DNA from 4 places in the Comamonas sp. 14P8.1.4 genome. Region 2 is predicted to be linked to each of the others. Evidence: riboswitches for the same ligand, from Rfam matches in the RefSeq annotation. Region 2 holds a riboswitch; each other region holds the start of a gene.

Region 1 (7,424 bases), on a different contig from region 2:
TCTTCCAGCAGCTTCATCACGGGAATCACTCCGGAGGACTGATTTTCGATACCTTTGATTGGAGCACTTAACTCACGCAGATTACTGAGCAACAGAGCCACGCCGCCCCCGCGTTTGGAAAGCTGTAGTGCCGAGTTAATGCTTCGGCCGATACTTTCCATGTTGTCTTCCAGGCGTAGCAAGAAGCACGAAACTAGCTCACCACGCTGTTTTTTTCCGGCGTTCAAAAACGTGGGTGTGGCGGGTTGAAAACGCCCTGCAATGATCTCTTCCATTAAACGCATGGCAAGTTTTTCATCACCGCGTGCCAAGGCCAGCGATACCATCACCACCCGGTCTTCAAAGCGCTCCAGATAGCGTTTTCCATCACGGGTTTTAAGGGTGTAAGCGGTGTAGTACTTGTAGGCGCCAAGGAAGGTGGGAAAGCGGAATTTTTTGCCAAAAGCCGCTTTAAAAATCCGCTCAATAAACTTGGGAGAGTACGCGTCCAGTACCTCTGCTTCGTAGTAATTTTGCGAGCGCAAGTAGTTCAGTTTTTCTTCCAGCGAGTGAAAGAACACGGTGTTCTGATTCACATGCTGTAGAAAGTATTGGCGTGCGGCCTTGCGGTCGGCATCGAACTGCAGTTTGCCTTGGGCATCAGGCAAGTTCAGCATGGCGTTCAGGGCGTGAAAGTCCAATTCAGTAGGGGTGCTCAGGTTCATCGCAAAGCTTCTCGGACAGTAGGTAAATTGGAAGACAGAAAATGCTGGTCGATATGGCGCAGACGTTGCCAGTCCGTGGGCGTTCCGGCCATTTCCACACGTAGCAGCAGGGGAACATCGCATTTGCGGGCAATCACGTCGCCAGCTTGAGCGAAGGCAGCGCCAAAATTGCGATCCCCGCAGGCCACCACTGCGCGTAGCCATTGACGACGCTCTGGCGCATTCAAAAAACGGATCACGGCTTTGGGTACTGCGCCGTTGCCTTGGGCATCCCCAAACGACGGGGTGAGCAAGACAAAGGGCGCTGTAATCTCAGGCTGTGCTTCTTCGGGGGTGCGTGGAATTCGAAGTCCTGACAGTCCCGCTTGTTGAAGGAGCCGCGCTGTATTTCCAGTTTTGGAAGAATAAAAAACCCAGCGAGCCATGATCGGCCTTAAGCCGTGGCTGCCAATGCGGCTAAGCGGTCTGGGCGAAAACCACTCCAGTGTTCATCGCCCGCTTTGACCACGGGGACTTGGCGGTAGCCCCATGTTTGCACTTGAGCTGCGGCTTCCGCGTTCTGGGAAACATCAACGACTTCGTAGGCCAAGCCTTGGCGATCCAAGGTGCGCGCTGTCATCGTGCATTGGGGGCAATGGGGTTTGGAAAAAAGAGTGATCATGAAGCCTTCAAGCCCTGCTAGACAGTGGCACGACAGGTTTCTGATAGCTAAAGACGCAGGTCGCGGCACACGGCGCAAAGCAGGTGTACCTAGCTGGTTGGTCCAAGAAAGCATATGCAGCCACCCAGGCGTCCCCGCCTGTACGGTTGATGAAAAGCCAAGAACGTGTTCTTGGCTGCTTGTTGGCCGGTATCCAGACTGGTAGGCACAGGTAACACGCCTTCCCAAAGCCGAGGCTTCAGTGGCTGCTTGTGTTACCGCGCACTGCAAAAAAACTGCAATGCACCTCACTTACTGTTGCGGGGGCAGTTCAGGTTAGCCTCGTCGGAACAAGGCCTCCTGATTCTCGTTTAACCCTAGCTTGAGAACTCACGCTAGTGCACCAACAAGATGAATTCTATGCGCCAAAACTTTTTTGAAAACCAGTTTGGGCAGCCATTGATCGCTGACTTGATCTGTCAAAAAGTGCTAGGAGCTTGCTTCAAGCATTTCACTTTTTCTTGCTCTTCAAGCTTGCTTCCCTTGGAATTACAGTGCCTTAGATCGAGGAGGCCGCTTCTCTTTGGGCTTCGCTTTGTCATTGTTTTGTTTTGTAAATTCAAAAAAAGATTGACATAAACACTCCGCAGCCAAGGTTATGCGGGATTGTGTGGATAGGGTCGTGCACGTTTCTCGTGGATGTGTTTGGCGCCCAATTGAAATTGGCACCATGTAAAAAATGGGCTGTGGTTGAACTACTACGGCTACCAGCTTGGAGGCAGCATGAAGTTGCCTCCAGCCTTAGAATTAACCCGCTTTCTGGTGCTCGCGCGGTCTTCCCTGGCCGCGCAGTTAAACGGGAAACATGAGAGGGTGCGCGCTCTTCAGTGCGCCACCTTGCATGTACTGCCCCCGCAACAGTGTGTGCACGGGTCGTAAGACCAGCCTACCTTGCTACAACCACTGAAGCTTTTGGCTTTGGGAAGGTTTAGGTAGTCGGTGCACCAGTCTGTAGACCGGCCGGAAATGGTTCGAAGAAGCTGCTCCGCACTCTTCGGTTTTTTGTGACGCACTTGCGGGGACGCTGTGCGTACAACTCAAGAAATATGACTATCCACACCTCCATCTTGCATGGCGCAGCTGTGCGCCAGCCTGCACGTTTTGCATGGGCAGCCATTGCCATTGCTGCTGCGTCGACAGCGCATGCGCAGAATGATTCAGAAAAACGGTTGAATACCACGGTTGTGACCGCCACACGATCGGAAACCAAGTTGGATGAAACCTTGGCTGATGTTCGGGTGATCACTGCTGAGCAAATCTCTAACCTGGGTGGACGCTCCTTGGCAGAAGTGCTGCAAAGATTGGCAGGCGCCCGGATGACCAGCAACGGCGGCCGTGGGCAAACGCAGGGCATCAGCTTGCGTGGTAGTTCTCAAGTGATTTTGTTGGTAGACGGCGCGCGCTTTGGCTCTGCCACAGCAGGAGATCCTTCATTACAAAGTCTGCCCTTGGAGCAAATCGAAAGAATCGAGGTTGTGCATGGGCCGGCATCCGCTCTTTATGGCAGCGATGCTATTGGTGGCGTTATTCAGATATTCACGAAAAATGGCAAGGGGCATGGAAAAGCATTGACCCCAAGTGCATCGACCACTTTGGGCAGTCGTGGCTATAAAGATGCTAAAGCAGGACTGATTGGTGAGCAGAAGGGGTGGAATTACAGTCTGAACGTCGCACGTGTCGTTGATCCCGGTTTTTCAGCCAGCAATAGCAAAATCGGGTCATATATATTCAATCCCGATGTTGATAAATTCAACCAGTCATCCGTAACGGCCAGCCTTGGATACGCATTCAACGACACATGGCGTCTGGACGGGAATTTCATGCAAGCAGATGGCTTCGCAGAATCTGACAACGGGGCAGCAGCACAGTCTTGGCTAGATTCAGATGCTGGCACACGTGCTTTGAAGCTTTCCGGCGCATTCACCCAGGAATGGAAAACTTCACTGAGCTATTCGCGTGCCTTGGACAAACAATGGAATCGTGATTTGGATATTGCTTCGGCAACTTTGAGTAGCACAACATATAACACTCGCCAAGATGAGTTCAAGTGGGGCAATGAAATCAAGACCGGTCTGGGTGTTGTTGTTGCAGGATTTGAGCGCTTAGAGCAAAAAATATCAACGACGACGGCCTTTGATCAGTCCGAACGCTCCACCAATGCAGCTTACGCTGGATTGAATGGTGCGTTGAATGCGCATTCATGGCAGGTGAATATCCGAAGAGATGATAGTTCCCAATATGGGGTTTACAACACATGGGGCGTGGCGTATGGCTATGAACTCTTGCCCAACCTGCGTGTGCATGCAAGCCGTGCCAGTAGTTTGAAGGCTCCAACATTCAACGATCTTTACTACCCAGGCTTAGGGAATCCTCTGCTGCAACCAGAAGTTGCACACGGCAATGAGTTGGGGGTTGACTGGAGCATCGCCTCTCATCACTTCAAGCTTGTTGGGTTTGACAACAAAGTGGAGAACTTGATTGCATGGGCGCCTATTGCACCTGGTAGCTGGACTTGGAAGCCAGCCAATGTGAATCAAGCGCGCTTGAAAGGCTGGTCTCTGCAGTACCACCTTAATCAAGATAGCTGGAATCTGAACGCCAACTATGAACGTCTTAGCGCTCGAGATGGTGATGGTGCCGTACTGATGAACCGGGCCAAGCACCAAGTTTCTATTGCGCTGGACAAGTCATGGGGGGCTTGGAAGTTGGGTGCATCCGCCTTGTATGCGAGCGAGCGCCAGCGCTCAGTTTCTGAGACGCTAGCGGGCTACACCACCATGGATGCCTATGCCGAGTACCAGCTCAATAAAGATTGGGCGTTCCAAGCGCGTATTTCCAACTTGACGGACAAGGTGTACGAGACGGCTTATGGCTACAACCAACGCGGTCGCGCTGGATACCTGACCCTCAAATGGACGCCTAAGTAATGTCTTTGCTGCGCGTCATCAGCGCAGCTTCCCTCTTGGCCCTGTCTGTTCTTACGGAGCAGGCATGGGCCAAGACAGGGCGCATCATTTCTTTATTGCCTTCCGCCACGGAGGCTGTTTGTGCTTTAGGGGCTTGCGATCGTTTGGTCGGCGTTGATGATTTCTCTCTGGATCCCGCCAGCGTACGGGGGCTACCCCGGTTGGGTAAAACTTGGCAGCCCAATATGGAGTCGATTCTGCAGTTGCAGCCTGACTTGGTATTGATTGGAAATGTTCCCCCTGTACTCCAAAAGTTGCAAGCCTTGGGGTTGAACGTGCAGAGGGTGGATGCAGTCACGGTTGAGGAAGTGCATGCGGTCTTGCATAAGCTGGATGGCTGGCTAGAGACGCAACATGCATCTGACACCATTCGCACAATGCAAAGCAGGTTGCTGGCGCTTGCGCATGAAGCTGCGCAACTACCGGCACAACGTGTTTACCTTGAGGTGGATGCCGTCATGTATGCAGCCTCACCGGCTTCTTTCATGGGGCAATTGTTAGCGGCTTTGGGGGCGAAAAATATTGCTGCGGGTAGCGCAACCCTCTTTCCCAAGCTCTCACCCGAGTATGTGGTGCAACAAGCACCGGATCTCATTATTCAAACCTACGCACAAAGCACAATGACCGTGCACCAGCGACCTGGGTGGAAAAAGATTCAGGCGGTGAAGCACAAACGCATTTGTCGGCTGACAGCAGAAGAGCGCCGGATCACCACACATCCTGGCCCTCGCATGGCAGAAGCTGCAGAGATTTTTTTGCGCTGCATGCAAATGCCATTTGCAAAGGAACACTATGAAACTCAGTAAAAACTGGGATGAAGTTTGCTACCCCTTCATCCATCAAACCTCTTACCTCTGCGACTTTGAAGTCACCACCGATGAGTTATGCGCCCTGATTGGCAGTGCTGTTGCCGCGAGCACGAACGATATGGCAGACATTCGTCAGGATTTGGAAGATTTGCAGCCATTGGCCTTTCATATCAACGGCTCAATTCGTGGTCGCTTGGCGGTGGAGGAGTCCGACCAGCAATGGCTGCTTGCCAAATTGCATCACTATCGTGCCGAAGTGGGTGACCGTGAGCATGTTTTTGTCTTGCCGCGTGGCGCAGCACCCGTTCCACAGCTGCATCAAGCGCGCTCCTCAGCCAAGAAAGCGATTCGTTGCATGGTGCGTGTGGAGGAGGAAGGTGGCAAAGAGGTTCCTGATATTCTGCCCCGCATGTGCAATACCCTGTGCAACTTATTCTTCGTGATGACGCTGGCTATTAATCAACGAAGAGGTGTTCAGGAAGTTCCGTTTGAGAGCAAGAGTTATGGCAGTCCGGCCAGAAGGTCCGACACTGCTTCTTCGTGAAGCTAGAAAACGCTGCTTGATTCACTCAGCTCGGGTACGCCGTCAACCGACGCCAAGTGACTGACTGATTGGTTGCGGGCGGTCAGTACGGGGTGTCGGCTCATAGCGCACCATTGGGTTGTGGCATTGCACGTGGTCGTATTGGCTTTCATGCGCTCTGTGGCAGCTTTGCAGTGAACTCGTTAGAGTGGCGCACGAATCTCCTCCCGAGCTGTTGTCATGCCCCGATCCCCAGTTTCTTTCCACACAACACCAGATAGCTTTGACGCCTTCTTGCAGCCGCAGGATGTGGAGCAGATCTACATTGTCTTGTCGCTGGCCAAACAAGCCTATGCCAATGACTTGGCGCAGGGCGTGAAGGCGCTGCAGGCTTCTCCCGCTGAATTTGCACGCCGCGCGGTGGCACACCAAGATCGCATTGCGCGGCGGCATTATGGGATTGCAACGCTGTTTGGTGTGATCGTGCTGGCCATGGTCTACGTGATCTATCAGGCCTTCTCCACCCCGGGTGTGGGTGTGCTTGGCATTGTTCTGCCTGCCGCCATGGCGGGCTTCGCCTTATGGCGCATGGAGCGCTCGGTTTACCGAGGGCGCCAGGGCAATCTGATGTTGCTGCGCTTGCTGGATATGCTGGATGGCCTGCCTTACAGCTATCAAGCTGAAGCATTTGTGCAGTGGGGTGTGCAACATCCTGCGCTGGCGCAGGTGGCGCAAGACTGGGCGGCCCCTGAGGGGATGGCGCTCAAGCATCTGGTGGCCCTCAAGTGGCATGAAATGGAGCTGCGTACGCCGATGGCATTGCAGTAGCCAGCGAGACTGCGCAAACGCTTGATCAAGGCTGCCATATGGCAGCCTTTTGCTTTGCAGGGCGGCATCCAAGGGATGAAAGACGTACATTGGAGCCATGATTGCACCGCTCTCTTCGGATTCTTCTGCTGTAGTGTTGCCCATTGAGGGTATGACTTGCGCTTCCTGCGTGGCGCGCGTTGAACGGGCTTTGAAGAAAATTCCCGGGGTACACGATGCCAGTGTGAACCTGGCTACAGAAAACGCCAGCATTCAATTCAGCGCAGCACCCGATGTTCCTGCCGCTATGGCCGCGATTGAGGCCGCAGGTTACACGGTGCCCCAGCAAACGCTGGAGCTGCAGGTGCAGGAGATGACGTGTGCCTCATGTGTCGGGCGTGTAGAGCGGGTGCTGCGCAAGCAACCAGGTGTATTGCAGGCGCAGGTGAATCTGGCCATGGAGCGCGCCAGCGTGCTAGTGGCAGGGCATGTGGATGTGCAGGCACTGACGGCTGCAGTGGCCAAGGCGGGCTATCCCGCCCAAATGGTGGCCAATACAGCCGCAGCAGCAACAGGCCGTGGCGCTGTCGCCGAACGGCATGCACAGGAAGGCCGGCAGCTACAACGCTCTTTGTGGGTGGCAGCAGTGCTGGCCATACCCGTTTTTGTGCTCGAGATGGGCGGGCACATTTGGCCCGCATTTCACCACTGGGTGCACACCCATATCGGTATGCAAAACAGCTGGCTGTTGCAGTGTGTGCTGACCACGCTGGTTCTGATCGGTCCCGGGCGCCGTTTTTATGCCAAAGGCATTCCAGCTTTGCTGCGTGGTGCGCCGGATATGAATTCTCTGGTCGCTGTGGGAACCGCGGCGGCATACGGCTATTCGCTGGTCGCCACGTTGGCACCCCAGTG
Region 2 (7,424 bases):
GTGAAGTGGCGCAAATCTGGCAGTGGGATGACCACGAAGTCACCAACAACTACTCGGACAGCAAAAGCTTGCTGAACAACCCGGCCTACCGTGAGAAAAACGTGCAGCTGCTCACCGCCCGCGGGCAGCGCGCTTTCATGGAATACGCCCCCATGCGCACCTTTGGCGCGGCCGAGCACCAGCGCATTTACCGCGTGCTGCCCCAGGGCCCGCTGGCCGATATTTTTGTGCTGGACATGCGCAGCTACCGGGGGCCCAACAGCCACAACCTGCAAACCCGCGAAAGCGCGGCCACCGACATGCTGGGCCGCCCGCAGATCGAATGGCTGATCGAGGGCCTGAAAAACAGCCGTGCCACCTGGAAGCTGATTGCCTGTGACATGCCCATTGGCCTGTTCGTGCCCGACGGCAAGGATGCAGATGGCGTCTCTCAGTGGGAGGCCGTGGCCAACGGTGAGCACGGCACGCCCAAAGGCCGCGAGCTGGAGATGGCGCGCCTGCTCAAAGGCATCAAAGATGCCGGCGTAAAAAATGTGGTGTGGCTCACCGCCGATGTGCACTACACCGCCGCCCACCACTACCGTCCGGAGCGCGCCCAGTTCCAGGACTTCGATCCATTCTGGGAATTTGTCTCCGGCCCGCTGAACGCAGGCACCTTTGGCCCCAACGAGGCAGACCAGACCTTTGGTCTGGAAGTGGTCTACAGCAAGGCTTCCCCCAAGCCCAATGCCGCGCCCAGCGAGGGCTACCAGTTCTTCGGCCAGCTGGACATTGACCACCGCAGCCAGGCACTGACTGTGGTGCTCAAAGACCTGCACGGCCAGGCGCTGTACACCCAGACGCTAGAGCCTGTGCTGGGCTGATCACCAACACGGCGTCGGCATCCCTCAGCCGCCCCGGCAGGCTAAGCGCCGATGTCTGGGCACAAAAAAAGCAACCTCGCGGTTGCTTTTTGGTTGGCGCAAAGCGCTGCCTCAGCGGGTCGCCCGCAGCACGGCCGCATCGCACCAGCGCTGCGCCACCTTGGGGGTGGTGATGCACACCGCCTCGTGCGTGACGGTGGTCACCGCGCGTTCGAGCAACTGAATATCGGCCTCGTGCTGGCGCGCCACATGCGGGTCTTCAAAAAAGATCGCGCGCTGGCAGCGGCGCTCCAGCACCAGATCGGCAATCTGCGCATCGCCACCCAGCGGACCGCTGTTGTAGCGATCCACCCAGGGCTTGTCAGCAGGCCAGCCCTTGCTCCACGCCAGCTCGTTGAGGCGCTGGCCCGTGGTGCCTGTGCCCACGCGGCGCTTGAAACGCGAGAGCAGCTCGAAATTGCTGTCCACAAACGCCAGCATGGCGGGCTTCATGGCATCGTGGGCAATCAGCGCCACGGTCTGGCTCTCATAGTCGTGGAAACGGTCGGCATTGCGGTCGCGCGGCATGCCGGCGTGCATGCGCTCCATCTCCACCCAGTCACGGGCGCTGGCGACGGTCGACAAAAATGGCTTGCCGTGAATCACGCACTGGCGCTTCAATGCCAGTGCCTCGGGGAAGATCGAAGAGGGGTCGACCGGGTCTGTCAGGTAGATGGCGCCATCCAGCGTGCGGCCCTCGCCCATGCCCACCACTTCGGCCACCAGCTTCATCAGCCCGCCTTCGCGCCCATAGGGGTAGCGCACCAGCCCAGGGTAGCGGTGCATCATGTCTGCAGCGGCAATCGCATCGTAGGTACGGCCCACCGCATGCAGGCCCAGGCCCAGTTCGCGCATGCCGGATTCACAGGCGCGCAGCAGCGCAAACAACGCCGCATCTTCGGTTTGGTGGTGGAGCCGGTTGGCAGCAAGACCTAAAAGCATGGTCAGAGGTGTCCTTCACAACCGCGCACGAAATGGTGAGGTGTGCGCGTGCCAGCAAGCATAGACCCAAATGCCCAACCTCTTGGGCTGTGCGCCCACCCATGCGGTGGCTGCATCGCCCCAGTCCACAGGCTGACACGGTCGATGCAACGGATGAAAATTCATAGCTGCCAGCGCTTGATGTGCCTTCATCAGAGGCATTTTTCACCAATGTGCAAACAAAGCGACACCACACCCATCTGGTTCTGCTAGCCTGCACACGCTGCTGCAATGTGGCGCTTTGTTGGCTCTCTGGTATGGGTTTTTTTGTGTCTGCTTCCCCCTCTTCTGCAGCTGCGGCAATGTCGCCAGCTGCCATGTCCCCGCTGTTTGTCATCGGCCTGCTCGCACTGCTGCTGGGCTTTCAGCCGCTGACCACTGATCTGTACCTGCCCGCCATGCCGCTGCTCACGCAGCAGCTGCAGGCCACAGTGGCCCAGACGCAGACCACGTTTTACGCCCTGATCCTGGCCTTTGGCTGCGCCCAACTGGTGTGGGGCCCTGTGTCTGACCGCTGGGGCCGCCGCCCGGTGCTGCTGGCCGGGATTGCGCTGTACGTGCTGGCCGCCGTGGGCTGCGCCCTGGCCCCCGACATGCCAGCACTGATTGCTTTTCGTACCCTGCAAGGGGCCGCACTGGGCGCCGTGGTGATGGCCGCGCGCGCCATCGTGCGCGACCTGTACGCCCCGGTGGAAGGCACGCACGTCATGTCCAAAGCACTGACGGGCCTGGGCGTGCTGGCCTGCTGCAGCCCCCTGGTGGGCAGCTGGCTGGCCCAGCACGTGGGCTGGCGCTCCACCATGGCGGTGCTGGCGGTGGTCGGCACTGCCGCTTGGGTGCTGGTGTGGCTGCGCTTTCGCGAAAGCGTGCAGCACTTCAACCCCCACGCCCTGCAGCCGCAGCGGCTGCTGCGCAGCTGGAACACCATCCTGCGCCACCCCACCTTCCTGGCCTATACCGCCACCACCACCTGCTCGTATGGCGCGCTGGTCGTGTTCCTGACCGGCGCACCGTTTGTCTTTACCCAGGTGCTGGGCTGGAGCGCTGCCGACGTGGGCTGGCTGCTGGCCGCCAACGGCGTGATCTACATTGGCGGCACCCTGCTGTGCCGCCGCCTGCTGCCGCGCCTGGGCGTGCGCAACACCGTGGCCGTAGCGGGGGGCATTTCCGTGCTGTGCGCGGTACTGCTGCTGGCCCTGGCCTGGGCCGATGTGCGCAGCGGCTGGGCCTATGCCGCTGCCTGCCTGCTGTTTCCGATTACGCACGGCATTCAGCAGCCCTGCGGGCAAAGCGGTGCGGTCAGCGCCTTTCCGCAGGCTGCGGGCATGGCTTCAGCGCTCAACGGCTGCATCATGATGCTGTTCGCCTTTGTCACCGGTCAGATCCTGGGACGCAGCTTCAATGGCACTGTGTACCCCTTGGTTTTCGGCCTGGCCGCATGGTGTTTCGCCGCAGCCTTGGCATCATGGACGCTGGTGCGCCGCCACGGCGCGCCAGCGCGCACTGAAAGCCCGTGCCGCCGCCCGGTTTGACCTGTTTTCTCCCTGCCCTATCTTGACTGCCTCCACCCACACCCTGCCCTGCATTGCGATTGCAGGCCCCACCGCTTCTGGCAAAACCAATGCCGCTCTGGCCCTGGCCGCTGTGCTGGCACAGCGTGGCCAAGCCTGTGAAATCATCAGTGTGGATTCCGCCTTGGTCTATCGCGACATGGACATTGGCACAGCCAAGCCCACGGCCCAAGAGCTGGCCGCTGTGCCCCACCACCTGATCAACATCCTGGACCCCCTGCAGTCCTACAGCGCTGCCGAGTTTGTGCAAGACACCCAGCGCCTGGTGGCCGAGATTCGCGCCCGTGGCGCCATTCCGCTGCTGGTGGGCGGCACCATGCTGTACTTCAAAGCCTTGTTCGACGGCATTGACGAAATGCCCGCCGCCGACCCTGCGGTGCGCGCCCGCATTGATGCCCAGGCCGCCGAGCTGGGCTGGCCTGCCATGCATGCCGAGCTGGCCAAGGTCGACCCCGAAACCGCCGCCCGCCTGGCCCCGGCCGACAGCCAGCGCATTCAGCGTGCGCTGGAGGTGTGGCACGTCTCCGGCCAGCCGCTGTCCAGCTTTCACCAAGCAAAAAAGAGAGCTGAAAGCGCAGAACCAGCCTTCGATTGCACGCTTTTTTCTTTGGAACCCAATGACCGCGCCTGGTTGCACCAGCGCATTGCCCAGCGCTACGACACCATGCTCGACGCGGGCTTGATCGATGAAGTGCAGCGCCTGCGCGCACGCGGTGACCTGCACCCCGAGCTGCCCAGCATGCGCTGCGTGGGCTACCGCCAGGTCTGGGAAGAGCTGGACTGGCAAACACGCAAAGGCACACCCAGCATCAACTTGCACCTGGTGCGCGAAAAAGGGATTGCCGCCACGCGCCAGCTGGCCAAGCGCCAGATCACCTGGCTGCGCAGCATGCCCCAGCGCCACGCCATTGCCTGTGACGACCCCATGGCCACCATGCACCTGGTGCAAGCCGCCCTGCTGGTGGTGCAAACCGCTGCCCAGCCGCGCTGAAGCCGGGCACCGCGCGCCTACGTTCTGAAACACCGCGATGCCTGCCTGCGCATAGCATGCAGGCATCGCCTGTTTCTGGAGACTGCCTGTATGCCGCTGCCCCGTTTACCTTTTCGCTCCCGCCGCCTTGGTGCGGCATTGCTGACCGCTGGCGCCTTGCTGCTGTCGGCCTGCGCACAGGACCGTTACTACGTGCCCTCCGAGACCACCGCCAGCCCCCAAAGCGGAGTGACGGTGTACGGCGAAATCGACACCAGCGTGGTGCACACGCGCTAGCCACAGCCCGCCCAGGCCCGACGGCACCACGCCCGCCCGGGCTAATGCAGCTGGGGTATCATTCAGCAACTGCTCCTTACAGGGAGCAGTTTTGCGTTATCGGTGCCCATCGCTGTTCCAGCACAGGGTTAAACGGGAAGCAGGTGCGCGACACCTTCGGTGTCTGCAAAGCCTGCGCTGCCCCCGCAACGGTCAGTGTGTCTAACTGCATGATCACGCCACTGGAGCCCTGCTCTGGGAAGGCCATGCAGCTGTTTGATGAACAACACACGAGCCCGGAGACCGGCCGAAACGCATGCAAGCGGATGTGCTGCGGGGTGGTGGCGACATGCTCGGCAAGATGCATCTTGCGCGCATACCTCTTCTTCTTCCCCCCACAGCCATCCATAGACCACACATCACCGCCTTTGTGGGGACGCAAACGCGGTGCCATGGATTTCTTCGGCATGTCGTTTCGTTTTTCTCCCCGCAGCTGTGCTGTGGGCTGTGCCCTGACGGGCTTTTCCTTGCTGGCTGCGGCCCAAACCGAGGTGCAGCAACCCCATGTGGTGGTGTCCGCCACGCGCATTGAGATGCAAGACACCGATGCGCCTTACGCCTCCGAGGTGCATACGCGCGAGCAAATTGACCGCTCCGGCGCGCACTCGGTATTTGACTATCTGGCACAGCAAAGCTCGCTGCAGATCACCCCGCAATGGGGCAACCGCAATGCGCCCAACATCGCCATGCGCGGCTTTGGCGAAGATGGCTTCCAGAACGTGGTGATCTCAGTCAACGGTCGGCGTCTGAACAACATCGACAACGTACCGGCCCTGGTGGGTTCTATCTCGCTGCGCGATGTGGAACGCATTGAAATCACCAAGGGCAGCGGCGCCGTCATGTACGGCGATGGCGCCACGGCGGGCAGCATTCAGATCTACACCAAAGCCCACGACAGCGCCAGCTTGGACCTCTACGGCGGCAGCCATGGCCAGCGCGGCGCAGTGGCATCCGTGGGCATGGTCAAAGACAAGTTCGACCTGTCCCTGACGGCCGATCACAGCCACCACAATGGCTGGAGCCAACCCGATGCCACCGGTCACCAGGACAGCAGCGAAGCCAACACCTGGCGTCTGGCCAGCAACATCCAGGTCGCGAAGGGCCTGCAAGCCAATGTGGAAATCGGTGCCAGCCGTATCGACAACCGCTTCCCGAACGCGCTGTCCGCCCCCGCCTTCCATGCCAACCCGAGCCAAAGCAGTGGCAGCCCCTACCCACGCCAGGTATCTGACAGCCGCTACTGGGGCCTTGGGCTGCAATACCAGCTCAATGCCGCCTGGAAGCTCACGGCGCGCCACCACAGCGAGGACAAGTCCAGCCAGTACAACAGCTTTACTTACCCGGGCTCCACCAGTGACTACGCGCAGCAGTCCAACGAAGTTGCGCTGCAATACCAGCGCGGCGCCCTCACGGTGAATGCGGGCGTGCAGAGCGTGGAGGGTGAACGCCTGTCTTCCGTCGGCCTCATGCGCAAAAACAATCTGGGCGGCTTTGTGCATACCCAATACCTGTGGAACGACTGGACGCTCTCCGGTGGTCTGCGCCGGGAGCGCATGCGCTACCGCTACGCGTCGCCCGGGCAAGCCAACTCCAGCCAGCAGGAGTACCACACAGCCTGGGAGCTGGGTGCCAACCACCGCCTCTCGGACCAGGTCTCGGTCTTTGCCAACTACAGCGATGCTTTTGCCTCACCCGACATTGATCGATTTTTTGACTTCAACACCTACAGCTTTATAGGCTTTGGCGCCGCCACCCAAAGCCGCACGTTCACGCTGGGCGCCAACCACACCACCGCGCGCAACCGCCTCAAAGCCTCTGTGTTCTACGCCAAGTTGCACGACGAGATTTACTACGACCAACTGTCGGGCTTGAACGGCAATCTCGATCGCTCCCACAAATACGGCGTGGAGCTGCAAGACCAATGGCAGCTGAACACCCGCAACCAGCTGAGCGTGAACTACACCTGGACCCACGCCACCATTGACCGTGAAGTGCAAGGCACCAGCAACTACAGCGGCAAACAAACACCCGGCGTGCCTCGCCACAGCCTGACACTGGGCTGGCACCTGCGCGTGGCCGACAAGGGCCACCTGCAGCTGTCACACACCTGGCGCAGCAGCCACTGGGCCATTGGCAACTTCAGCAACGACGCCATGTACCGCCAGGCCATCTACAGCGCCACCGATGTGTCGTACCGCCACCAGGTGCACCAGCATGTGCAGCTGTATGCTGCGGTGAACAATCTGTTCGACCACGCCAACAGCGTTGCCGTCAACACCTGGAAGTACGGGCTGTACCCCAGCAACTTTGCACGCACCTGGAAGATTGGTGCGCGCATCGACTTCTAAGCACCGCGCCGCCGCCTGACGTGCCCTTCCTGAAAGCTGCTGCATGCAGCTTTCTTTTTTGGCGGAATACGACAGGCGGTAGCACCTGCTCTTTGCCAGCCCCCACCACGCCCCTCTCCCACCTCTTCCCCCGTCAGCGGCTGGCCGCATACCGTCCGGCCAGCCATCACAGCAAAAAACACGAAAAACCCAGTCCACATCTGCGGTGCATGCTCTCCTTTTAAGTACACCGCATGCACAACTGGGTGGTGTTTGCCACGCCCAATAGGCACGGGCCGTGCAGGCAAGCAGCCCCCCATCTGCGTCAGCTCGGCGA
Region 3 (7,424 bases), on a different contig from region 2:
TTCGGCATGCACGCGGCTGGTATAGGGCAGGGTGGCCCAGGCACCGGGCTGAATCGCTTCGACAGCGGCTTGTGCGTCAAAGAAATGCAAGGCCGTGCCGGGCAGGGCTTTGCGGTAGACGTTGTGGGTGTTGTGTGTACGCATTTTTCTAGCTTGTGACAGGCTTAGTCAGCCAAGGCAGCGCTGTGCTGCTCAGACATAGCAGGGGTGTAGGAGGGGCGTGAGCCCAGTGCCAGTTGCAAGCGTGCTTGTGCAATGGCATAGACGCGCTGTGTCAGTTCGGTGCAGGATGTACCGCTCTTGTCTCTGATCTCATTCAGGTGCCGGGCCAGAACTTGGCATAGCTGCAGGGCCTCGGCCTCCTGTGCGGCACTGAGGCACGTCACCGTCATTCCACGGCGAGGTTGTGCTGTGAGCAGACCTTCGTGGCACAGCAGCTTCATGGCCTCGCGCACAGGCGTGCGACTCACGCCAAATTCCAGCGCCAGCGCACCATCGTTGATATCACTGCCTGGCAGCATCTGATGGCTCAGAATGCGCTCGCGCAATTTGTCAGCGATGGCGATACACAGTGAGTGGGCTTGCAGGGGTTGGACAGTCATGGCGTCGTGCAGGTTGAGGCTTTACTGGCGTTCTTCAATCGGCACAAAGCGCAGATCGTCAGGGCCGGTGTAGTTGGCACTGGGGCGGATGATCTTGTTGTCTTGGCGCTGCTCGATGATGTGGGCGGCCCAGCCGCTGGTGCGGGCAATCACGAACAAGGGCGTGAACATGGCAGTGGGCACGCCCATCATGTGGTAGCTGACGGCGCTGAACCAGTCGAGGTTGGGGAACATCTTTTTGACTTCCCACATCACCGATTCCAGACGGGCCGCGATGTCGTACATCTTGGTGCTGCCGGCTTCATCCGACAGTTGCTTGGCCACGCCCTTGATGACCACATTGCGTGGGTCGCTCACGGTGTAGACGGGGTGCCCAAAGCCGATCACGACTTCCTTGGCTTCCACGCGGCGACGGATGTCGGCCTCGGCTTCGGCGGGGTTGTCATAGCGTTTCTGGATTTCAAATGCCACCTCGTTGGCGCCCCCATGCTTGGGGCCGCGCAATGCGCCAATCGCGCCAGTGATGGCGGAGTACATATCGCTGCCCGTGCCTGCGACTACGCGGGCCGTGAAGGTGGAGGCGTTGAATTCGTGCTCTGCGTACAAATTCAGCGAAGTGTGCATAGCGCGCACCCAACTGTCCGAAGGCTTGGCGCCGTGCAGCAGGTGCAGGAAGTGGCCACCGACGGAGTCGTCCTCAGTCTCCACCTCAATGCGGCGCCCCGAGTTGCTGAAGTGGTACCAGTACAGCAGCATGGAGCCGAGCGATGCCATCAAGCGGTCGGCAATGTCGCGGGCGCCGGGTAGGTTGTGGTCGTCCTTCTCGGGCAGGGCGCAACCCAGGGCCGAGACGCCGGTGCGCATCACATCCATGGGGTGGCTGGCGGCGGGCAGTTGCTCCAGTGCCGTCTTTACGCTGGTGGGAAGACCGCGCAGCGCCTTGAGCTTGCTCTTGTAGGCCTTCAGTTCAGCGCGTGTGGGCAGCTTGCCATGCACCAGCAGATGGGCGATTTCTTCAAATTCGCAAACCTCGGCGATGTCCAGAATGTCGTAGCCGCGGTAATGCAGGTCATTACCGGTTTTGCCCACGGTACACAGCGCTGTATTGCCAGCCGTCACTCCTGACAGGGCCACGGATTTTTTGGGCTTGAACGTGCCTGTGGCAGTTGGATGGCTGGCTTGGACGGTGGGTTCGGCCACGATGCTCATATGGGTCTCCTTGGGTAGATATGGGTGGCAATCAAAAGTGTTTACAGACTTTTGATCTGCCATACTTCGCAATCTACGCAGTTGCTTTACACAGCGATAGCACTGAATTAGCGAAACATTGCGAAGAGAAATTCGCCAATTTGCAAATTTTGCGAATTTCTCTAGCCATAAAACAGGGAGACGCTGAGATGGCCAAAACTTTCATGGGGGTGCGACTGCGTAGCCTGCGTGCCGAGCGCGGCATGACGCAAGCCGCGCTGGCGCAAGCACTGGAGCTATCGCCCAGCTACCTCAATCAGATTGAGCAGGACCAACGCCCGCTGACCGTGGCTGTGCTGCTCAAGATCCACAAAGTGCTGGGCGTCGATATTCAGCAGTTTTCTGAAGATGAAGAAGCACGCCTGCTGGCGCAATTGCGCGATGCCATGGCCACGCTCCCACAGCCTGAAGGTGCTGTACCGCTGCCCGAGTTGCGCTCAGTGGCAGCCAAAATGCCGCAGCTAGCGAAGGCACTTCTGGCCATGCACCAGCGTCACTTGGCAAACGAACAGAGGCTGGAGGCATTGACGGTACGCTTGGGCGACAACCGCGCGGAGATGGATGACGGCAAACCGCTACTGGCAGAGCCTTTGCAACAAATGCCGTTTGAGGCGGTGCGCGATTTCTTCTTTGGCCACCGCAATTATTTTGATGCGTTGGATCGTGCAGCCGAAGACCTGGCAGCCCAGGCCCATGAGCACGCAACCACCCAAGGCGGCAACCAGATTGATTGGTTGAAATTTCGCCTGCACGCAGCGCACCAGGTTGTGGTCTTGCGGGAGACTCACAGCAGTGCACAAGCCGAGCCTCACCACCGACGGTTCGATGCTGCGGCGCGCACCTTGTATGTGGCGCCACAGCTGCGCCCTGCGCAGCAAGCCTTTCAATTGGCAACGCAGTTGGCGCTGTTGGAATTTGATGTCCTGATAGACGACATCTTGAAGGCCATGCATTGGCAGGATGAGGCCACGCGGCGCTTGGCACGTATGGGTCTGGCCAACTATGCAGCCGGCGCTTTTGTACTGCCCTACGGTGATTTTTTACAGGCTGCGGAGAGCCTGCAGTACGACATTGACCTGTTAGAACGTCAATTTGGTGTGGGGTTTGAAACCGTATGCCACCGACTCTCGACCTTACAGCGCGCAGAGGCTCCAGGTGTCCCATTTTTCTTTGTGCGTGTGGACCGCGCCGGAAACATCAGCAAGCGCCAATCGGCCACCCATTTTCACTTTTCTAAGACAGGCGGCACCTGCCCGCTTTGGGGTGTTTATGAGGCATTTTCACAGCCTGGACATATCGTCCCACAACTGGCATCCATGCCCGATGGACGTGTTTATCTGTGGATTGCTCGAACCATCAGTCGAGCGGGTCATGGTTGGGGCGCACCTGGAAAAACTTTCTCTATCGGCCTCGGATGTGATTTGCAACACGCGGCACGGCTCGTTTATTCCAAAGGCTTAGATTTGCGCAATGTGGATGCTGCAATGCCCATCGGTATGGGTTGCAAGGTGTGCGAGCGCATCGCCTGCCCGCAGCGTGCTTTCCCCTTTGTGGGTAAGCGATTGAGCGTCAATGAAAATGAGAGTGGGTTTGTGCCTTATGGATAAGTGTTCATGCATCGGCACAGGCCATCTGTGAATTTTGAGATGCAGCTTTGAATTGACCTGAATCGACCAGCTTTTCCTAGATAGCTGCTAGTCCCACGGAATGCATCTCTCAAATGCTGCTGTCGCAAGATGTCATTCCGTGAGGCTGCAAGCCCCCAAGGGGCAACCAGGGAGGGTCAAAGTGACATGGCTGTAGTCACTGCCTCCCTTGGTATTCAACGCCCTATTGCGGCATCCACTTCACACCCAGCCATAAGGTTCGACCGGCTGTCGCGTAGCCCTTGGCATACTCATAGTCATGGTTGAAGGCGTTATCCAAACGTGCAGTCATGAGGAAGTCTTTTCCGAGTTGGCGAGACGCAGACAGATTCCACAACGCGTACCCGGTTAGATTCTTCTCAACACCCTCTTTATCAAATCGGCTGCTGGCTGCTTGTACTTCTGCACCCCAGGTCCAATCTTTCCACGCTGTATCAGCGCCCAGCGTGGCATATCGCTGTGATCGACGTTGCAGGAAATTTCCGGTTTTGGTGTTTCTTGGGTTTTGGAAGTCTGCAGAGGCATACCACCGGACTGGGCCTGTTCGCCACTGCGCTGCCAAGGTGATGCCTTCTAGCAAAGCTTCATCGACATTCAGGTAGCAACCAGTGGCAGCGCATGAGCCTTGACCAGACTGGAAAGCCACAAGATTCTTGACTTGGTTGCGGTAGGCGGTTGCACTGAATGAGCGATCGTTCTCACTCCAGCGCAAGCTCACTTCTGTGTTGCGGCTCTTCTCTGGCTCAAGGCTTGCATCGCCGTTGGCGCCAAAACGCTGAATCAGCGTTGGCACACGGAAACCTGTGCCGACCGAGGCGGTGGTCTTCCAGTTCTCGGCAAAAGCCCATCCGTAGGCGATGGTAGCGGTTTGTTTTCCGCCAAAATCGCTGTCTTGGTCATAGCGAACGTTCATTTGTACCGAGTGGGCGTTCCAGCTGCCCGCATAGCCCAGTCCTATCGCATTTTGCTGGCGAGAACGCTCCAGACCTTTCAGTCCGTTGTTGTGCAAAGTATCTTCACGACGCTCCAGCATGGCGGAAAACAAGCCCAGGGAGGTGGAAAGCTCATTGCTCACCAAATAATTGCGCAAATTTGTTTTGGCAAAAAATGGGCTTTTAGCGATTGTTTCGTAAACAGCTCTAGATTCGCTGACCGCCACGTGGGTTTTAAATTTTTCTGTCCATTGGCTGTCCCATTGCAAGCCATAGGCATCTAAATTGCGGATGGCCCAGTCTTCCTGATCCGAACGATTGTCATAACCAGCTTTGGAGTCACTGGTCAGCGCTGTCACGTTCAAGCGCTGTGCGTCACTCAGCTGCAGTCCAATGCGTGCATTGGCTGAGTTGAGCAAATAGCCATCTTTGTCATGGTTTTTTCCAGTGGGTTGACTATCAAACCCATCACTTTCTGCATAGGACATGCCGACGGCATAGTCCCAGTTACCGGTGCCTCCGCTGAAGCCCGCAGTGCTTTTGAGCGTCTGGTATGTCCCTCGGCCGATGGATACATAAGGTTTGAACCCATCTTCGCCACGCTGTGTGAAGATTTGTATGGCTCCTGCCATTGCATCTGAGCCGTAAACAGCGCCTGAAGCACCGCGCAGAATTTCAATGCGCTCAATGGCGTCAAGCGGGATGGACTCCCACTGTGCACCACCTGATCCGTTCTGCGCATCAATGCGAATGCCATCGATATACACAGCCGTGTGTTGCTTGTTGGCTCCGCGCAGGAACATCTCTGTGGTGCTGCCAGCTCCACCTGTTCTTGTGATTTGAATGCCAGGTACTTTGGCCAACAGATCTTCGATGGAAGATGCGCCACTGCGCTCGATGGTGGCGCGATTCACGACGGTGATATCTGACAGTGCCTCGGATAGATTTTGCTCGTAGCGCGTGGCAGAAACCACGACTTCAGGCATCTCTGCCGCCAGCGAAAAAGCTGCAGGCATCAGGGTTAAAGCAACAGCTGCGCTGACAGGGCGCACAGCCAACGACAAAACAGCGCGAAGGCGCTGTTGTTCAATTCTCTTCATGGGAAATTTTGAAAAATTCGCCCGACTGACCTCCCCGTCAGCGATGGGCAAACAATATTTGAAGGACTCTTCAAACGAAACTTCGTTGGCCGGTATACGGGCTGGTCTGGCACTCCCTAGCCTTCCCATTCGCAAGTCAGACTTGCGCACAGTGGCGGATCAGAGAGCGGCTCTTTCAAAGAGAGAACATGGACTCACCGTTGCGGGGACAGCGCAGGCTAGATCACGCCTCGTCAAGGCGTTTGCACTCTGCTTCCCGTTTAACTGCACTGTCAGAATGACAATGCGGGCACCAACGAAACTAGATTTTCTGTCTGAGTGAGGCCATACAGCTGTTTTATGAGCTGCGGCATTGGCAATGCATTGCCACGCGATGGCTCCTCAGACCGACAAGGGGAAAGCCTGCAAAAGGCTCTCCCCTTGAACTCCTTGCAACAGCGTTAGCTTTTTGCGCACACCTCTGCATCTTTGATTGGGTTGCTCACATAAAAAGCGAAGAAATCTGCCTGCGTAATGGAAAAAGCCCGTTCGAGCTTCTCCATCAATGGTTTCTTCATCGGTTTTTTGTCAGTTTCTATATCTTTCAGATACTGACGATCTACTCCAATTGCCTGAGCCAGCTGAATCTGGCTCATTCCCCTGCTTTTACGGAAGGTCGTTAGCACAGGGCCAATAAAAACCGCTTGCATACTTGATCAGAAGTTCCAGTCCTCGTCTTCAGTAGCAACAGCTTTACCGATCACGTAAGAAGAGCCAGAACCTGAGAAGAAGTCGTGGTTCTCATTGGCGCTGGGGCTCAGTGCAGCCATGATGGCAGGGTTCACTTGGCACATGTCATTGGGGAACATGGCCTCGAAGCCCAGGTTGCTCAGCGCCTTGTTCGCGTTGTAATTCATGAAGCGTTTGACGTCTTCGGTCAGTCCAACGGGGTCATACAGCTCTGCGGCGTAGTGACACTCCATTTCGTACAAGTCGTACAGCATGGCATAGGCTTCCGACTTGATAGCTTCCTGCTCTTCGGCAGGGAGCTTGGCAAATGCCAGCTGGAACTTGTAGCCAATGTAGTAGCCGTGCACGGCTTCATCGCGAATGATGAGGCGAATCAAATCGGCAGTGTTGGTGAGCTTGCCGCGGCTGCTCCAGTACAGCGGCAAGTAAAAGCCGCTGTAGAACAGGAAGCTCTCCAGGCATACCGATGCAATTTTCTTTTTAAACGCATTTTCTGTTGCGTTGTACTCTTGCAGGATGAGCCTTGCTTTCTTTTGAAGCCAGGGGTTTTCTTCAGACCAGCGAAAGGCTTCATCAATTTCAGCAGTGGAGCACAGTGTCGAGAAGATGGACGAATAGCTTCGTGCGTGTACGGCTTCCATGAACGTGAAGTTCGATAGCACGGACTCTTCATGCGGTGTGACAGCATCTTGCATCAGCGAAGGCGCGCCCACTTGGTTTTGAACGGTGTCCAAAAGCGTCAAGCCGGTGAACACTCGAATGGTGAGTTCTTGTTCACTGGGGCGCAGCGTAGCCCAGGAGGGGATATCGTTCGAGAGTGGAACTTTCTCAGGCAGCCAGAAGTTGGCGGTCACGCGATTCCAGATCTCCAAATCTTTCTCATCGTCCAAACGATTCCAGTTGATGGCTTGAGTAATGAAGGTCATCTTTGTACTTTCTTGACGGTAGAGGGCTCAGAGGGTGCAGGACACGCAGGCCGACGTCACTTCCGTGCCTTCGAGTGCCAGCTGGCGCAGGCGGATGTAGTAGATGGTCTTGATGCCCTTCTTCCAGGCATAGATTTGGGCTTTATTGATGTCGCGTGTCGTAGCGGTGTCCGGGAAGAACAACGTGAGTGACAAGCCTTGGTCCACGTGCTCTGTGGCAGCTGCATACACGTCGATGATG
Region 4 (7,424 bases), on a different contig from region 2:
TGGAGAACGTGCGGCTGACGGTCTCCAGCTTCAGGCCCAGGTAGCTGCCGATTTCTTCACGCGTCATGCGCAGCACCAGCTCAGAAGACGAGAAACCGCGGGCATGCAGGCGTTGCACCAGGTTCAAAATGAAGGCAGCCAAGCGCTCTTCGGCGCGCATGCTGCCCAGCAGCAGCATCACGCTGTGCTCACGCACAATTTCGCGGCTCATGACTTTGTGCACATGGCTTTGCAGTGCGGTCACTTCGCGCGAGATTTCTTCCAGACCATCGAAAGGCATCACGCACACTTCCGCGTCTTCCAGTGCGACGGCGTCACAGGTGTGGTGGTCATTGACAATGCCATCCAAACCAATGATTTCGCCGGCCATCTGGAAACCGGTCACTTGATCGCGACCATCTTCTGTGGCGACGCAGGTCTTGAAAAAACCGGTTCGAATGGCGTAGAGCGATGTGAATGCTTCTCCATTGCGAAACAGCGTTGCTCCGCGTTTGACTTTGCGGCGCGTGGCCACAATGTCATCAATGCGCTGCAGCTGCTGCTCATTCAGGCCTACGGGCATGCAGAGTTCGCGCAGATTGCAGTTGGAGCAGGTAACTTTGATGGTTGGAGGAGTCATGTACTCAAAAGCCCGGGGTCTTGGAGAGATCAAAGGCTTGTGCGGTTAAAGATCAGAAAAAAGAAACTATCGAATTGCTCGCAGTTGCTATGAATGATGTAAGTTAAATTGTGACATCGCTTGTACAGCAACCTCTTGATGCACGTCAAGGATGAAGGTGGCCAATTGTTGCAAAGTCCTGTCATCAAGGAAGAACTTCATGACAGTTGTCACCCCCGAGCTCTTGCGTCGCTATGACGTGCCAGGTCCACGCTACACGTCCTACCCCACAGCGGATAGGTTTGTGGAGGCGTTTGGCGATAGTGACTATATCTTGGCCCTCAAGCAGCGCAAAGTGGCCGCTGCGGCCAAGCAGCCGATGTCGCTGTATGTGCACATCCCGTTTTGCGATTCGCTGTGCTACTACTGCGCCTGCAACAAGATCATTACCAAGCACCATGAGCGTGCGGTCACCTATATGCGCTATCTGGAGCGTGAGGTGGATCTGCACCTGCAGCATTGCGGTCGTGGCCAGGCGGTGAGCCAGTTCCACGTCGGTGGTGGGACACCAACCTTTCTGACCGATGATGAATTGCGCGCGCTGTGGGGCATGCTGCGCGAGCGCTTTCAGTTTGACCCTGCGGGGGAGTATTCGATTGAAGTCGACCCACGCACTGTCACGCGAGAGCGACTGGCGGTACTCAAGGAAATCGGCTTTAACCGCCTGAGCTTTGGCGTGCAGGACTTTGATCCCGAGGTGCAAAAAGCCGTGCACCGCGAGCAGCCCGCAGAGCAGGTGTTTGATTTGGTGGCGGCTTCGCGCGAGCTGGGTTTTGAGTCGATCAACGTTGACCTGATCTACGGACTGCCCAAGCAAAATCCGGAATCGTTCGCGCGCACGCTGCAGCAGGTGGCGCAGTTGCGGCCCGATCGCATTGCGCTGTATGCCTATGCACATTTGCCAGAACGCTTCAAGCCTCAGCGGCGCATCTTGCAGGCCGATTTGCCATCCGCGCCCGACAAGGTGGGTATGTTGTCGGCCGCGATTGAGAGCTTTATGGCTGCGGGTTACGTCTATGTGGGCATGGATCACTTTGCCCTGCCGGAGGATGCATTGGCAGTGGCCAAGCGCCAAGGGCGTTTGCACCGCAATTTCCAGGGCTACAGCACGCAACCCGATTGCGACCTGATTGCGCTGGGCGTGTCTGCGATTGGCCGTGTGGCAGCAACGTACAGCCAAAATGCAAAAACGCTGGAAGAGTATTACGACCTGTTGGACCAAGGGCGCTTGCCCGTGGTGCGTGGTTTGGCCTTGTCACGGGACGACACCATTCGCCGCGCGGTGATCATGACCATCATGTGCCAAGGCGAGGTGTTCTATGAGTCCATCAACAGTGCGTGGCTCATCGATTTCAAAAAATATTTTGCAGCAGAAATTGAGGCGCTGGCAGACCAGCAGGACGAAGGTCTGGTGACGATTTCCGATGACTGCATCACGGTCACCCCCAAAGGGTGGTTCTTTGTACGTGGCGTGGCCTTGGTGTTTGACCGTTATTTGCAGGCAGATCGCAATCGTGCCCGATTCTCGCGGATCATCTGATCCCTATGATTCTTTCCTTGCTTTGGACCGCATTTTTCATGGGGCTCGTGGGTGGGCCCCATTGTCTTGCCATGTGTGCGGCACCTTGCCATGCGGTGATCCAGGGCCATGGTCAAGTCGTGCAGATGCATGCAGCATGGTCACCGCAACGCCGGGCCTGGAGCTGGAGCACCTGCCAGTTTCATCTGGGGCGCCTGCTTGGCTACGCTTTGCTGGGCGCCGTGGCCGCTTTGGCCATGGAGCAAGTGGCCTGGTTTTCGGATCAAACCTCTGCCTTGCACCCTGTATGGGTCCTCATGCACCTGGCGATTTTGGCCTGGGGGCTGCTCATGCTGTTTCAGGGACAGCAGCCCGTGTGGCTGGAGCGCGCAGGGCGTGTGGTCTGGGCCAAGGTGCAGCCTGTGTTGTCTTTGCGCGGTGGTGCCTTGCTGGCGGGAATGGCCTGGGCATGCATGCCCTGTGGCTTGCTTTATTCGGCGGTTCTGGTCGCGGCACTGAGCGGCTCTGCATGGACGGGGGGCATCAGCATGCTGGCATTTGGGGTGGGCAGTGGGCTGTGGCTGCTGGCTGCACCACTGGCGTGGCGCTGGCTCAGCGGGAGGGTCAACCGCTGGCGTTCAGAGTGGGGAACACGCGCTGCAGGCCTGATGCTGGTGGCCGTATCACTGTGGGCGTTGTGGATGGACTTGGTCTACAAGCCGTCCCTGTGGTGCCGCTAGAAGGGAAATCGCTGGGGGGTGGTGCCGAATGGCGAATGAAGGTGTCTGCAAAACCACCGAGCCGTCATCCTGAACCGGGGGTTCAGGTGGGCGAGAGCAACCTAACGTTGGGTTCGTCTGACGCGAGACGATCACGCTTGCTAGGCAATGTATCAAGCCCGTGCTCAATGAGCATTGGTTCAAGGCAATATAAAGCCCGGCGGATTGCAGACAGGTGCGATTTTACAGGCTTTCCGCAGGCGTGGAGGGCAATTCCACTTGAGCGGCGTTGTCTAAATCTGTGTCGATGCCGATATCGGTGGTTGCGGGCATTGCGTCTACCATGGCTTCCATGGATGGCTGCGTGTGCGCCAGCGGTTGGCTTGCCTGCGCCAAGGCTTGATCGATGCGATCCACCAAGGCACTGGCAAGCGCCTGATCGTGGCTGGCTTGGGCTTCCAAAGCGTGCAAACGCTCGGCATCGGCGTCAGTCAGTGCTGCACCATCAGTGTCCTGGGCACCTTGCAGTGCAGCAAGTTGTTGTTGCAGGGCTTGCAGCTGGTTGCGCAGCTCCAGGCTTTCAAACGCCAGATTGACGGCCAGCAACACACCAATACGCTCGCGCGAACGCAGCTTGGTGTTGTCCAGCATTTGCTGGAACTGGTGATCCACCCGTTCCACCGCCTCGAGCAGCTGTGCTTCCTGTCCGTCAGGGCAGGTCAGCAGATAGTCCTGGTGCAGGATTTGTGTTTCTAGCTGGCTCAAGATGCCTCCTGATTGACCGGCAAACGTTCGATCAACTCATCCACGCGTGCCCGCGCAGCTTTCAGGCGTGACTTCAGCGAGTCACGCTCCTTGTGCAAAGCCTGGATCTCTTCGCTGAGTTGGCGATTCGCGTGCTGCATAGCTTCGTACTGCTCCAGTAGCAGCTCTACACGCCCTGCAACGGGGTCAAGAATGGATGGTGTCGTCATGGATTGCTCCAATTGTAGGACTGCCCTTTTGAAGGGAATCGCAAATTTAGGGCAGATCGCAAGATATAGCTACAAAAGCTTGTTTCAAGCTGTCAATGCTGGCGTGCATTGGGCCCGGTGCGGGCTGTGAATGCCGGTTGCGCTGCCCAGCAGACTTTTTCCAGCATTAGAATCGACCACTCAAATGTTGGTGCTCGCAGCTTGGTTCACAAGTTTGCAGTTCAACGGGAAGCAGGGTGGCGGTGTTGACCTTCAGCACCACCTAGCCTGCGCTGCCCCCGCAACGGTGAGTTCTTGGCGCTAGTCATAGCGCCCATCCATCATCACAAGCCACTGAATGCCTTGAACAAGCATTTGGGAAGGCGATGGACCTGAGGAACCAGCCCGGATACCGGCCAACATTGGTGTGCCCGCTTCGGTGGGCATGGTTACCCATTGCTGGCGGGGAGGCTGGCGCGGGTCGATATCTCCAAAATCCCCCATGTTCTTGATGAATCCACGGTGCGCTGGTGTCGTTGCATTGGCATTGCGTCGTTCTGCTGCGTGGTGCATGCCGTGGCGTAGCTCGGTGGGCTTTCAGCATCTGTGCAATGCCACGGCAGGGTCGTGGCCGGCACATCGTTCGCAACGGCATGCCACGTTGGGTGCTGAAACCATGGCGCCAGCTTGGAAGCCGGGCACGAAAGTGCAGGCGGCCAGCTGCCATGACAAGGGTGGGGGGCGTGCACCTGCTGGTGGGTTGTGGCTTGGAGAGCGTCTCGGATTCAGCAACCATCACCAAGGTTCATTTTTATCTTGCTACGCATTGCCCGTTGCTCCATGACCCAGTCTTCAACATCTCCTTCCTGTGTGGCGCTTTTGATTGCCGCCCCCGCATCGGGGCAGGGAAAAACGACTGTGACGGCTGCCTTGGCCCGCTGGCACACGCGCCAGGGGCGCCGGGTGCGGGTGTTCAAGTGCGGGCCTGATTTTCTGGATCCTTACTGGCACCAGCTGGCCAGCGGAGCCACGGTGCACAACATTGATGCCTGGATGGTGGGCATGGAGGAGGTGCGGGCCCGTTTGGCCGATGCCGCACGCCATGCCGATGTGCTTTTGATTGAAGGCGTGATGGGGCTGTTTGATGGCAGCCCCACGGCTGCTGATCTGGCTGCACAGCTAGGGATTCCGGTGCTGCTGGTGATTGATGCAAGCGCCATGGCAGGCAGTTTTGGCGCCTTGTTGCTGGGCATGCAGCAGTATCAGCCAGGGTTGCCCTGGGCGGGGGTGCTGGCCAACCGCGTGGGCAGCAGCATGCATGCCCAGATGCTGCAAGCCAGCGTGCGCGATCCCGGCGTGTGGCTGGGCGCTTTGCAGCGTGTGGGAGAGGGCAAAAACGCGCAGTTGCTGCCTGAGCGCCACCTGGGTTTGGTGGCTGCACACGAGCTGCCCGACGCCATGGAGCGCCTCAATGCAGCGGCCGATGCGCTGGCTGCCACGGCCTTGGGGCAAATGCCCTGGCAGGAATGGCAGCAGCGCTGGTCGGTGACGTTCCCTGCAGAGCCTGCTGCGCTCATCCCACCCATGGAGCCTTGGCTGCAAGGCCGTACCGTGGCGGTGGCACGCGATGCAGCATTCAGCTTTATCTACCCCGCCAATCTGGATTGCTTGCAGGCCATGGGCGCGCGCCTGGCGTTCTTCTCGCCTTTGGCGGGAGAGCGCTTGCCGGCGTGCGATGCACTCTGGTTGCCAGGCGGTTACCCAGAGCTGCACGCCGCCACACTGGCTGCGAATACGGCCCTTCAGCAAGATGTGCGTGCCCATGTGCACGCAGGCAAGCCAGTGTGGGCCGAATGCGGTGGCATGCTGGCGCTGGGCGACAGCATCCAGACCGCGTCGGGTGAGGTCTACCCCATGTGGGGCATCCTGCCCGGTACGGCGCAGATGCAGCCGCGCCTGGCAGGCCTGGGCATGCAGCAATGCGTGCAGCAGGGTGGCGTGCTGCGTGGCCATACCTTCCACTACTCACGCTTTCACAGCCCGGTGGCGGTCATGGCCCGCACCAGCCGCGCCCAGCAACCGGTGCAGGCGCAGCAAGGCGAGGCGGTGTACCAGCACGGCAGTGTCCACGCCAGTTACTTTCATGCCTGGTTTCCTTCCCACCCACGCGCAGTGGCGGCCTTGCTGGGCGCGCACGCTGTGGAATGGTCGGCTGCGGCAGCCCCGGCATAATTTGCAACTCTTATGAATGCTTTGAACAACAGCACTGTGACGCCCTGGCAAGAATTGATCCTGGGTGGTCAAAAAAGCGGCAAAACCCGCCGCGCGGAGCAAGCTGCGCGTGACTGGCTGGACGCGGCGGCAGGTCGCAGTGCGGTGTACCTGGCGACGGGGCAGGCGTGGGACGCCGAGATGCGCACCCGCATTGCACGCCACCAGGCCGATCGCGCCGCACGTGTGCCCGGTATGCAGACGGTGGAGGCACCGCTGCAGCTGGCACAGGCCCTGCAAGCCCACAGCCAGGCGCAGACGCTGGTGGTGGTGGATTGCCTGACCTTGTGGCTGACCAACTGGATGATGCCTGCAGAGGAATTGGAATCTGCCTCTAATTCGGCTCAAACCGAGGACTGGAGCGCGCAGCGTGCTTTGTTTTTGGAAGTTCTGCCCCAGTGCCCGGGCCCCGTGGTGGTGGTGGGCAATGAGATTGGTATGGGCGTCATTCCCATGGGCCAAGCCGTGCGTGCCTTTGTGGATGCGCTGGGTAGTTTGAACCAGGACGTGGCGCGCGTATGCAGCCGCGCCACTTTGATGGCAGCAGGCTTGCCGCTGCAACTGAAATGCAACCATTGATACGACGTAGCCTGCATCTGCTGCTGTGGGCATGTGCCGCCCTCGGTGGTGTGACCCATGCGCTGGAGGTGCCAGAGGCCGCGCGCCGCGATGACCGGGGCCGCGCCATTGCCCAGGCGCAACCGCCACAGCGCATTGTCAGCCTGCTGCCTTCGCTGACCGAAACGGTCTGTGCCCTGGGGGCGTGCAACAAGCTGGTGGGGGTGGATCGCTATTCCAACTGGCCGGTCACGTTGCAAACCACCTTGCCCGTGCTGGGTGGGGGCATGGACCCGAATGTCGAAGCGATTGTGGCGCTCAAGCCCGATGTGGTGCTGCTGTCCAACGCCTCGCGGGTGGTGGCGCGGTTGGAGTCGCTGGGCCTGCGCACCCTCACGCTGGAAACCCGCACACAGGCCGATGTGCACCGCGTGCTGCAAAGCATGGGCTTGCTGTTGGGGCTGCCGCCCGAGCAGGCAGAGCGCGAATGGCAGCGTGTGCAAGCTGGCATGGATGCAGCCGCACAGTCGCTGCCCACGGGTGTGCAAGGGGCCAAGGTGTACTTTGAGGTCAGCCGTGGCCCGTACGTGGCTGGGCCTTCCTCCTTCATTGGAGAGCTGCTCACGCACATGCGCGTGGGCAATGTGGTGCCGCCAGAGATGGGGCCTTTCCCGCGTCTGAACCCGGAATTTATCTTGCGGGCCCGCCCTGACGTCATTTTGATGGGCAACCACAGCATGCAAGTG

What was found. Region 2 has a riboswitch for cobalamin ahead of AC27VO_RS07710 (TonB-dependent receptor). Riboswitches for the same ligand answer to the same signal wherever they lie in the genome.
Region 1: linked by a shared signal. The riboswitch ahead of AC27VO_RS01335 (glutaredoxin family protein) and the one ahead of AC27VO_RS07710 (TonB-dependent receptor) in region 2 are both predicted to bind cobalamin.
Region 3: linked by a shared signal. The riboswitch ahead of AC27VO_RS01310 (TonB-dependent receptor domain-containing protein) and the one ahead of AC27VO_RS07710 (TonB-dependent receptor) in region 2 are both predicted to bind cobalamin.
Region 4: linked by a shared signal. The riboswitch ahead of AC27VO_RS09655 (cobyrinic acid a,c-diamide synthase CobB) and the one ahead of AC27VO_RS07710 (TonB-dependent receptor) in region 2 are both predicted to bind cobalamin.

Annotation. Positions count from the first base shown of each region.
Region 1 covers NZ_JBYOKN010000001.1:279,034-286,457, forward strand. The annotation lists gene nrdE (class 1b ribonucleoside-diphosphate reductase subunit alpha) at 1-704, opposite strand, end outside; gene nrdI (class Ib ribonucleoside-diphosphate reductase assembly flavoprotein NrdI) at 701-1,129, opposite strand; gene AC27VO_RS01335 (glutaredoxin family protein) at 1,138-1,365, opposite strand; cobalamin riboswitch at 1,533-1,767, opposite strand; cobalamin riboswitch at 2,148-2,383, shown strand; gene AC27VO_RS01340 (TonB-dependent receptor domain-containing protein) at 2,451-4,331, shown strand; gene AC27VO_RS01345 (ABC transporter substrate-binding protein) at 4,331-5,176, shown strand; gene AC27VO_RS01350 (hypothetical protein) at 5,163-5,723, shown strand; gene AC27VO_RS01355 (hypothetical protein) at 5,943-6,530, shown strand; gene AC27VO_RS01360 (heavy metal translocating P-type ATPase) at 6,628-7,424, shown strand, end outside.
Region 2 covers NZ_JBYOKN010000003.1:149,707-157,130, forward strand. The annotation lists gene AC27VO_RS07685 (alkaline phosphatase D family protein) at 1-863, shown strand, start outside; gene AC27VO_RS07690 (methylglyoxal synthase) at 975-1,850, opposite strand; gene AC27VO_RS07695 (multidrug effflux MFS transporter) at 2,186-3,415, shown strand; gene miaA (tRNA (adenosine(37)-N6)-dimethylallyltransferase MiaA) at 3,435-4,445, shown strand; gene AC27VO_RS07705 (hypothetical protein) at 4,536-4,721, shown strand; cobalamin riboswitch at 4,805-5,025, shown strand; gene AC27VO_RS07710 (TonB-dependent receptor) at 5,168-7,108, shown strand.
Region 3 covers NZ_JBYOKN010000001.1:270,395-277,818, forward strand. The annotation lists gene acnD (Fe/S-dependent 2-methylisocitrate dehydratase AcnD) at 1-144, opposite strand, end outside; gene AC27VO_RS01295 (GntR family transcriptional regulator) at 165-602, opposite strand; gene prpC (bifunctional 2-methylcitrate synthase/citrate synthase) at 624-1,811, opposite strand; gene AC27VO_RS01305 (short-chain fatty acyl-CoA regulator family protein) at 2,000-3,457, shown strand; gene AC27VO_RS01310 (TonB-dependent receptor domain-containing protein) at 3,681-5,528, opposite strand; cobalamin riboswitch at 5,599-5,840, opposite strand; gene AC27VO_RS01315 (helix-turn-helix domain-containing protein) at 5,969-6,217, opposite strand; gene nrdF (class 1b ribonucleoside-diphosphate reductase subunit beta) at 6,224-7,183, opposite strand; gene nrdE (class 1b ribonucleoside-diphosphate reductase subunit alpha) at 7,211-7,424, opposite strand, start outside.
Region 4 covers NZ_JBYOKN010000004.1:75,722-83,145, forward strand. The annotation lists gene fnr (fumarate/nitrate reduction transcriptional regulator Fnr) at 1-619, opposite strand, end outside; gene hemN (oxygen-independent coproporphyrinogen III oxidase) at 819-2,198, shown strand; gene AC27VO_RS09640 (sulfite exporter TauE/SafE family protein) at 2,204-2,917, shown strand; gene AC27VO_RS09645 (cell division protein ZapA) at 3,140-3,661, opposite strand; gene AC27VO_RS09650 (DUF904 domain-containing protein) at 3,658-3,870, opposite strand; cobalamin riboswitch at 4,042-4,284, shown strand; gene AC27VO_RS09655 (cobyrinic acid a,c-diamide synthase CobB) at 4,690-6,081, shown strand; gene cobU (bifunctional adenosylcobinamide kinase/adenosylcobinamide-phosphate guanylyltransferase) at 6,094-6,699, shown strand; gene AC27VO_RS09665 (ABC transporter substrate-binding protein) at 6,687-7,424, shown strand, end outside.